One region of the Aquitalea sp. ASV15 genome, then DNA from elsewhere that is predicted to be linked to it. Evidence: predicted binding sites of a transcription regulator. Region 1 holds the regulator's gene; the other holds the start of a gene.
The links. The regulator FNR, encoded in region 1, switches genes on or off when oxygen is low (the NO sensors DNR and NnrR bind a similar motif). The targets are predictions, from matches to a motif close to TTGATNNNNATCAA.

Region 1 (4,415 bases):
TTCATGGGACAGCAAGGCTGGCTGAACAACAGCCGTGGCAAGGGTGGCGGGCTGGCGCTGGCGCAGCCGCCCGAGCATTACCGGCTGGGCGGCATCATCCGCACCCTGGAGGGCAATGCCGCGCTGATCGACTGCGCCACGCCCCCTTGCGCCTTGCGCCAGGATTGCCGTCTCAAGTCGGCGCTGGACGTCGGCCTGCAAGCCTTTTTCACGGTGCTGGATGGTTATTCCCTGCGCGATATCGTCGCCAGCCCCACCGGAGAGGCGATTATTCGGCTGCACCGCCAGCAAAATCAGCCCGTCTCGCCGGAAAGCCCGGCGGCAGACTGAGCCGGACAGCGTGATTTGTTGTAAAAAACCATCACTTTTCAAACAAAAAGCCCGCGGTCAGCGGGCTTTTTTTCAGGCTTTTTTTCAGGGTTTCCCCTTGGAAAAACAGCAATCAGCGTGGGGTCAGATGGTCTTGGAATAGCGTGCCTTGGTTTCCCGCTCGCGCAGGTGGCGGTCAAACAGCATGGCGATATTGCGAATCAGGAAGCGCCCTTTCGGTTCGACCATCAGGAAATCGCCGTCAAAAGTCAGCAGACCCAGCTTGTGATATTCGCGGATGGCCGGCAGTTCGGCAGCAAAGTATTCGGCGAAATTGATGCCGTGCACCTGCTCGACGGCCTCCACCGACAAGGAGAAGCGACACATCAGCGCCTGGATGATGCCACGGCGCAGGATGTCATCCTGATCCAGCACCATGCCACGCATCACCGGCAGACGTCCCTCGTCCAGTGCAGCGTAATAGCTGTCCAGGTCTTTTTCATTCTGGCTGTAACAGGGGCCGACCTTGCCGATGGACGACACGCCAAGGCCGATCATGTCGCAGTCGGCATGGGTGGAATAACCCTGGAAATTGCGCTGCAGGCGTGCCTGGCGCAGGGCGATGGCCAGGTCATCTTCCGGCTTGGCAAAGTGGTCCATGCCGATGAAGACATAGCCGGCATCCGCCAGGCTTTTTACCGCGTCCTGCAGGATGTCCAGCTTGGTGCTGGCCGCCGGCAGGTCTGCCTCGTTGATGCGCCGCTGCGGCATGAACACCGTGGGCAGGTGGGCATAGTTGTACAGCGCCAGCCGGTCCGGGCCAATGGCAATCACCTTGTCCAGCGTGGCTTTCAGCGATTCCCGCGTCTGCAGCGGCAGGCCGTAGATCAGGTCCACACTGACCGACTTGAAACCGGCCTCGCGGGCGGCATCGATCACTTCCAGCGTCTCGGCCTCGCTCTGCACGCGGTTTACCGCCTGTTGCACCTGCGGGTCGAAATCCTGGATGCCCACGCTCATGCGGTTAAAGCCCAGACGCGCCAGATGGTGCACGGTCTCGCGCCCCACCTTGCGCGGATCAATCTCAATGGAATATTCTCCCTCCGGCAAAAAATCGAAGTGAGTACGCAGCATGCCCATCAGCCGGTCCAGCTGTTCATCGGACAGGAAAGTGGGGGTACCGCCACCGAAATGCAGCTGGATCAGCTTTTCGCGGCAGCCCAGTGTGGCGGCCACCAGCTTGATTTCTTTTTCCAGGTAGTCGAGATAGCGATCGGCGCGGCTTTTGTCTTTGGTAATGATCTTGTTGCAGCCGCAGTAGTAACATACCGTGTTGCAGAACGGTATATGAACGTACAATGATATTGCGTTCTGATGCATGCCCAGGTGGCGTTGCTTCAGCCAGTGTTTATAGTCTTTCTCCCCAAAGGCCGGGGTAAAACGGTCGGCAGTCGGGTAAGAAGTGTATCTTGGGCCAGAGCCATCAAGACGTTCGATCAATGCTCGGTCGAACTCACAGTGGGTGGGCGAAAACGGATGGGTGGTGTGCATGTCGTCGGGTATTGATAGTCAAACGTCAGGTGGACTGGTAAATTTGCGGAAAACGTGTGAATTCCGCTTTGACAAGGGTCAAGCTTCTTTACAGGGTTGTACAAAACACTCGATGTCTGACCAAAACCAACACACTATTCACGCACTGAAGGTGTCCTGCTCCAACTGCAGCCTGCGCGAACTCTGTCTGCCCATCGGACTGAACCGCGACGAAATGACGCAGCTGGACGCCGTGATCCGTCAGAGCCGCCGCCTCAAGCGCGGCGAATACCTGTTCCGCAGCGGCGAGGGCTTCAAGTCCCTGTTCGCGGTGCGTACCGGTTTCTTCAAAACCAGCGTCGCCAGCCAGGACGGTCGCGAGCAGGTCACCGGCTTTCTGATGTCCGGCGAGCTGATGGGCCTGGATGGCATTTCTTCCAATGTGCATGGCTGCGATGCCATTGCACTGGAAGACAGCGAAGTCTGCGAACTGCCCTTCAACCGCATGGAAAGCCTGGGGCGCGACATTCCCAGCCTGCAGCACCACTTTTTCCGGCTGATGAGCCGCGAAATCGTGCGCGACCAGAACGTCATGCTGCTGCTGGGCAACATGAAGGCGGAAGAACGCCTGGCCGCCTTCTTGCTGAACCTGTCGCAGCGCCTGTCCACCCGCGGTTTTGCCGCCAATGATTTCATCCTGCGCATGAGCCGCGAGGAAATCGGCAGTTTCCTCGGCCTGAAACTGGAAACCGTCAGCCGTACGCTGTCCAAGTTCCAGCAGCAAGGCTGGCTGAGTGTCGATCACAAGCACATCCAGCTGATCAAGGCCGATGCCCTCAAGGACCTGATCGCCGGCTGCACCCACGCCAACGGCGTCTGACGCTAGCGCTCATCCGGCACACCGCAGCCCTGCTTGCCAGCAGCCTGCGGTGTTTTTGCATAGTGCGCAGTACTGGCGTGGCCGACAATTCGTCTGAAGACCTAGTCCGGGCGACCTAGCCGCCCGCCCAGCCCTACCAGCGCCCCACCAGCATGCCTGCAGCCAGCAGCTCGCCCAACTCCATGGCGCGCTCCCGGTGTTGCGGCAAAACCTCACCCTGCGCCAGCAAGGGCGGCAGTACCTCCTTCCAGCCATAGCCACAGGCAATGCGCCGCATGGCCTGTAGCGCGCCCAGTCCGTCATTGCCGGCCGACACCAGCATCAGATAGGGCAGCCCCTCGGTCTTTCCCTGCGCCGGGTAATAGGTGCGATCAAAAAAATCCTTCACGTTCCCCGCCATATAACCGAAGTTCTCCGGCGTAGCCAGCACGATGGCATCTGCAGCCAGCAAGTCATCCAGCCCGGCCTCAGCCGCGGGCAGGCGGTGGATGTGCAGTTCCGCGCACAGCGGCAACAAGGGCTGACACAAGGCGTCGACCAGTTGCAGGGTGTGGCCGGTCTGGCTGGCATACACAATCAGCAGTTGCTTCATCGGTGGAGAGTCCGGTCTATGCTGGCCAGCAAATCCTGCAGCCGCTGCTGCTGCGGCCAGCCCGGCGGCACCACAAAGCCGCGCGCCACTTCCTCCCAGCAGCCATCCCCCACCGGCAGCAATTCGGCCACCAGCTGCGGCACCGCAGCCTGCAGCAGTTCCTGGCGCAGGCTGTCCTGCTCGCGCACCCCCTCCTCCGCCAGCCGCGCCGGAGCCAGCCAACCCAGCCGTGACAGCCACACCCAGCGCGATCCTGCGCTTGTGCTTGGCCAGGGCTGCTGCAGCGGGCTGAGCCAGCCTTGCAGCTGATCTGCGCTCAGCGGTGCGGCCGGGATGGCCGGCCGGTCGGCGTAGAAGAACCAGCCGGCCAGGCGTGCCGCGCTGGCACAGCCGGCAAAGCCCGGCGGCAGGACACGGGCGGCGGCAGGGTGGCTGGCCAGTTGCAGTTGTTCCTGCAGTTTGGCGGCCTTGAGCACCCAGGCATCGCGCAGGCTGGGGCCGACCAGCGTGTCCGCGCCATGCCCCAGTTGCAGATAGAATTTGCTGGCGGTTTCCACATGTAGCGGCACGCCATGCAGCCGGATCAGAAAATCGAATTCGCCGATGGTGCGGCCTGCGGCATCGCGCACCGGCACATTGGCCGCCACCAGTTCGATATGCGGCGCCAGCCGGAACCAGAAAGCCAGCAGGCGCTCGGCATAATGGCCAAGCCGCTGGCATGGCTGTTGCGCCAGCCAGTGCTCAAGCGGGCCTGGATCCTGCTGCAAGGCTTGCAGCAGATCCTCTCCCTGCTCCCCCAGCAACTGCGCGGGTGACAGATTGCTGCCACTCTCCCAGGGCGCAGGCGAGGTGAGCAGGAAAGCCAGATCACGCAGCGCCGGCTGCGTGTAAGGCAGATGAAAGCTGCGTTCAGGCCGTGCCGTCGTGCTCATGGCCATCTGCCACGCGCTGGATCTGTTTCATCAGGCCACGCAGGATGTCGACTTCATCGCGCAGCATGCCGGACCGGTTGAACAGGGCGCGCATGCGGCGCATCAGCCGTTCGCTGTTGCGGCGGCGGTAATAGCCGATGGCTTCCATGGTCTGGTCCAGATGCTGGCAGAA
Region 2 (4,415 bases), on a different contig from region 1:
GGATTGGCAAACGCCGCAGCAAAGAATTCGGCGGGCCCCAGGCCTCCGCCCTGCATCAGGTACTGCAAGTTGAAGTACCAGGTGACAATAAAACCGCCAATGGCGATGACAAGGAATGCCAGGGTGGCATAGCGGTGCATTGTCCGGCTCATTAAGGATCTCCTGCGGGGGTTGCGCCAATGCCCAGCCTGGTGCTCCGCGGGCTTCATGCGATAAAGGGGCAGGCTGAACTGTCCAGCAGCGTAGGGGGAAGAGTGCAATCTCTCTACTGTCCCATCAGTCGCTCAGCGAGCTGCCACCAGCGCACCCTGCACCCGATAGGACGCACCAGCGGCTGGCTGGCTGCCACAATGACAGAGCCCGCGCCTGGGGCTTGAGCATGGCTAGCTTCATGCCCGCGCGACAGACTGGCAACATCTGGCAACATCTTTCCCTGCAAGAGCAGCGCCGCTTGCACTATAAGTGAGTGATCAACATGCATGAGCCGATCGCACCATGAGCAATTCCATCACCCAGGCTACCCAGCTCTCCTTGGCCAGCGCCGCCTTGTTGAATGGCGGCGTGCTGCCCTCACCGGTGATCCAGTCCTCCAACAGCAATGCGGCGCTGGTGGATGCGGCGAGCAGCATTGCCGAAGACGCCAGCGTCGTGGTGACACTTGGCGGCGGTGGGGATGAGGGGACGACGTATGATGCAGCAGGCTTGCTGAACAGTTTTACGCAAGCTGGCAGCTTGCAAGGCAGTGTGGCCAGCGATCCGGCAACCGCGGCAGCCGCGGTGGATGATCAACTACTGGGGGGAACAGCCGCCAGCAGCGGCACCCTGGCGGGCCTGAGCAGCAACTGGGGCAGCCTGCTGCAAAATGATCCGGCATTGAGCAATACCGCGGTGCAGGATAGTACGGATAGCAGCATCGTTGATACGCTGGCCTGAACGACCGGCCCTGATGATGGCACGATCGTTCCGGCGCTAGCTGTTGTAGCTGTTTGCCGGGCAAACCGCTATCAATCCTGCGGGCCGCGCGAGCTGTGTTTGCGCTTTTCCTTTTCGCTCATCATGGCTTCGCGCGCTGCCGCTTTCTGCGCGGCCAGTTCCTTGGCACGCTTTTCCCAGACTACCCATTCCTGCGGGCGCTCCAGCGTGATGCGGCCGGTATTGCCATCGCGAAAATCGGTGAGCACGATTTCGGCTGCCTTCTGGATATTGACGCGCCCGCCACCCAGCATGGCACCGCGCTTGCGGCCAATCATTTCCAGCACCTGCCAGTCCTGCAGGCCGTCCACCTCGTCCAGGCGATAACGCGCCGTCAGTTGCGGCACATAGTGTTGCAGCAGGTATTTGAGCAGTTCCAGCGAGACTTCTTCCTCATCCATGGCATTGCGGCCAACGGCACCGCTGGCGGCCAGATTATAGCCGCCTTCTTCCACTTCGATCTTGGGCCACAGCATGCCGGGGGTATCGTACAGCTCGACGTCATCGGCCAGGATGATGCGCTGCTCGTTCTTGGTGACGCCAGGCATATTGCCTGTCTTGGCGATCTTGCGGCTGCTCATGCTGTTGATCAGCGTGGACTTGCCGACATTGGGAATACCGCAAATCAGTACACGCAGCGGCTTGTCCAGGCCGCCGCGATTGGGCGCCAGCTCGCGACAGGCCGCCACCAGCTTTTGTGAGGGCGCACGTTCGCCGGCATCCAGCGCAATGGCCTGGGTCTGCTTCTTGGCGCGATACCAGTCCAGCCACTGCGTGGTGATGGCCGGGTCGGCCAGATCCTGCTTGTTGAGGATCATCAGGCGCGGCTTGCCCTTGGCCATGCGCGCCAGCATCGGATTGGCGCTGGACGCCGGCAAGCGCGCATCCAGCATTTCGATGACCACATCGATGTCTTTCAGGCGCTCCATGACATCTTTGCGCGCCTTGTTCATGTGGCCGGGAAACCATTGAATTGCCATGCTTTAACGCTTTCTTAACGGGTCCAGTAAATAACTCAGTCCATTGTGGTCGATCTCCTGCATCAATTGCAGCAGACGGCCAATCTCGCTCTTGGGAAAACCCTCGCGGGCAAACCAGTTGAGATAATTGCCGGGCAAATCACAAATCAGTACACCCTGGTGCTTGCCAAAGGGCATTGCGGTGGTAACCAGACGCTGCAGATCTTCTTGTTGCATGCTTTCAGACCGGACTGAAGGAGGCGCATTGTGCCAAAGGCTGCCATTTTACGCCACAGCCTTGTTTTGTCGGACTTTTATTGTCCAGCTTCCGGATTTGATCTGCGACAAGTGCCGTTGTCATTTTTCTGTCGAAAACCGGCGTGGACGGGATAGCATGGTGGCCATTCGTTACCGGGGTCTGGTCGGTTCCGATTGCGACCGCAATGCGAAGTCAGTTCAGTGATAGCGACGTAGGTTCTTTGGCGTGGCAGCCGTAGTGCATACGGCGGTTGGATACAGGCCTGGCCTGCCCGCACGCTCAAGACCTCTTTGGGCAGCCAGCTCTGGTTGCCCTTCTTTTTTGGCTCAGCGCGGCAGTGCCTTGCCGTCATTGAAAGCCAGAAAACCGCGCAGCACACGGTACAGGCACCACAGCCAGGTCAGGCCAAGAATGGCAAAACCGACCAGTATCCATACCAGTGCATAGCCCAGCACCGTGCCGAGCAGGCCGATCCAGAAGGTGTTGATCTGCCAGCGAAAATGGCTTTCAAACCAGCTGCCGCGGCTATCCTCCAGCTTGAGATAGTTGATGATCACGCCGACCAGCATGGGAAGGCCGGTAAACAGGCTGAGGCCCTGCAGGATATACACCACCAGGGTCAGGTTGTTCAGTTTGCGCTCATCATCACGCGTTTGCAGTTGCATGGTATTTCCGCTTGTTGGTCGCTCAGCCGCGGCGTGCTGCCTGCAGGCCGTGCCAGAAAGGTTGCAGCCGCTGACGGCATTGCTGCGCCACCAGGCGCGAGGCCATCAGCATGGATTGCATGCCGTGCACCGTCCCCACCATGCCGCTCTGCCGCTGGCGACTCCAGCCGCGCAATACGCCGGGCGTAGCCTCCGGTGCGGTCAGCAGCACGGGGGCGGCTGGCGCCAGTGTAAGCTGCAACTGCTCCGACAGCAGCTTGAGACGGCGGTTCGCCTCATCCAGCTGCGTCAGCTCAGCCAGGGTGACGGCGACATGGCTGAGTTCGAGCACGGCGATACGCGCCGCCAGCCAGTCTGTTGCATCGGCAAAGCGTGCAGGCGAACCATGGGGATGCCGGCGCTGCGAGGCCAGCAACATGGCAAAGGCACGAATGTCCGGCAGCAGCGATTCCAGCAGCGGCGTGGCCGTTGTCTGGTCTTGCTGTTGGTAGCGATACAGGCTGTCCGTTTGTGGTGCGACAGCATTGGCCAGGGCCTCGCCATCAGTCAACAGGGTTACGGACCACGCAGCACCGTCCAGCACCAGACTGGCGCTTTCTCGGGCGATCTGCCTTGCATCACTGACTTCATTCATGACCTGCATCTCCAGTCGGGCTTGCCTGGGTGGGTCCGGAGCTGATTTGTCTGCTGAAAAAACAAATGCCGCCGGAGTGTCCGCGGCGGCATTGTTCGGGTGTATTCGTTCTCTTGTACTGTTCTCTAGTGCAGAGACGCCCCTTGGAGCCGCCGTGAGCTGCGGTACCAATAAAAATAGGCGTTAAAGACTGCGGAGAAAGTATTCATGTCGACCATCCTGCCAACAAGGGCAGTGGGCTGTCAAGGCGGAAAGCCAGAAATCATTGCATTGCACAAAAAAACCCGGCCAAGGCCGGGTTTTTGCAACAGCAATCCAGAGCGCGGCTTACATATTGGGATAGTTGGGACCGCCGCCGCCTTCCGGCGTGCACCAGTTGATGTTCTGGCTGGGGTCCTTGATATCACAGGTTTTGCAATGTACGCAGTTCTGCGCATTGATCTGCAGACGCGGGCTGCCCTCTTCCTGACCGACGATTTCATACACACCAGCCGGGCAGTAACGCTGCTCGGGGGCATCGTACTTGGCCAGATTGAAGCTGATCGGCACGCTGGCATCTTTCAGCTTGAGGTGCGGCGGCTGGTCTTCGCTGTGATTGGTGTTGGAAATGAACACCGAGGACAGGCGGTCGAAGGTCAGCACGCCGTCCGGCTTGGGATAGTCGATGCGCGTGCATTCGCTGGCCGGACGCAAGGCTTCGTGGTCGGCATGCTTGTGGCGCAGCGTCCACGGGGCTTTGCCACGGAACAGGAAGGTGTCGATGGCCGAGTAGATCATGGCCGGCCACAGGCCCCAGCGGAAGGACGGGCGGATATTGCGCACTTTGTGCAATTCTTCGTGCAGCCAGCTTTGCTTGAAGCGGGCGGAATAGCCGGTCGCTTCCAGCCCCTGCGCTTCCGGATTGGCCTGCAGCAGCTCGAACACGG

Region 2: a site for FNR is predicted at 2,266-2,279, ahead of JHD64_RS12040 (DUF3820 family protein). Genes of this name have one in related genera too.

The regions. Positions count from the first base shown of each region.
Region 1 is NZ_JAELTZ010000016.1:27,520-31,934, forward strand. Features, by position in the region: gene JHD64_RS09195 (Rrf2 family transcriptional regulator) at 1-330, shown strand, start outside; gene hemN (oxygen-independent coproporphyrinogen III oxidase) at 454-1,860, opposite strand; gene fnr (fumarate/nitrate reduction transcriptional regulator Fnr) at 1,973-2,719, shown strand; gene JHD64_RS09210 (flavodoxin family protein) at 2,853-3,311, opposite strand; gene JHD64_RS09215 (DUF1853 family protein) at 3,308-4,243, opposite strand; gene JHD64_RS09220 (RNA methyltransferase) at 4,221-4,415, opposite strand, start outside.
Region 2 is NZ_JAELTZ010000023.1:39,516-43,930, forward strand. Features, by position in the region: gene JHD64_RS12025 (DUF2834 domain-containing protein) at 1-140, opposite strand, end outside; gene JHD64_RS12030 (hypothetical protein) at 496-933, shown strand; gene ylqF (ribosome biogenesis GTPase YlqF) at 1,005-1,952, opposite strand; gene JHD64_RS12040 (DUF3820 family protein) at 1,956-2,168, opposite strand; gene JHD64_RS12045 (hypothetical protein) at 2,517-2,855, opposite strand; gene JHD64_RS12050 (hypothetical protein) at 2,878-3,489, opposite strand; gene JHD64_RS12055 (electron transfer flavoprotein-ubiquinone oxidoreductase) at 3,817-4,415, opposite strand, start outside.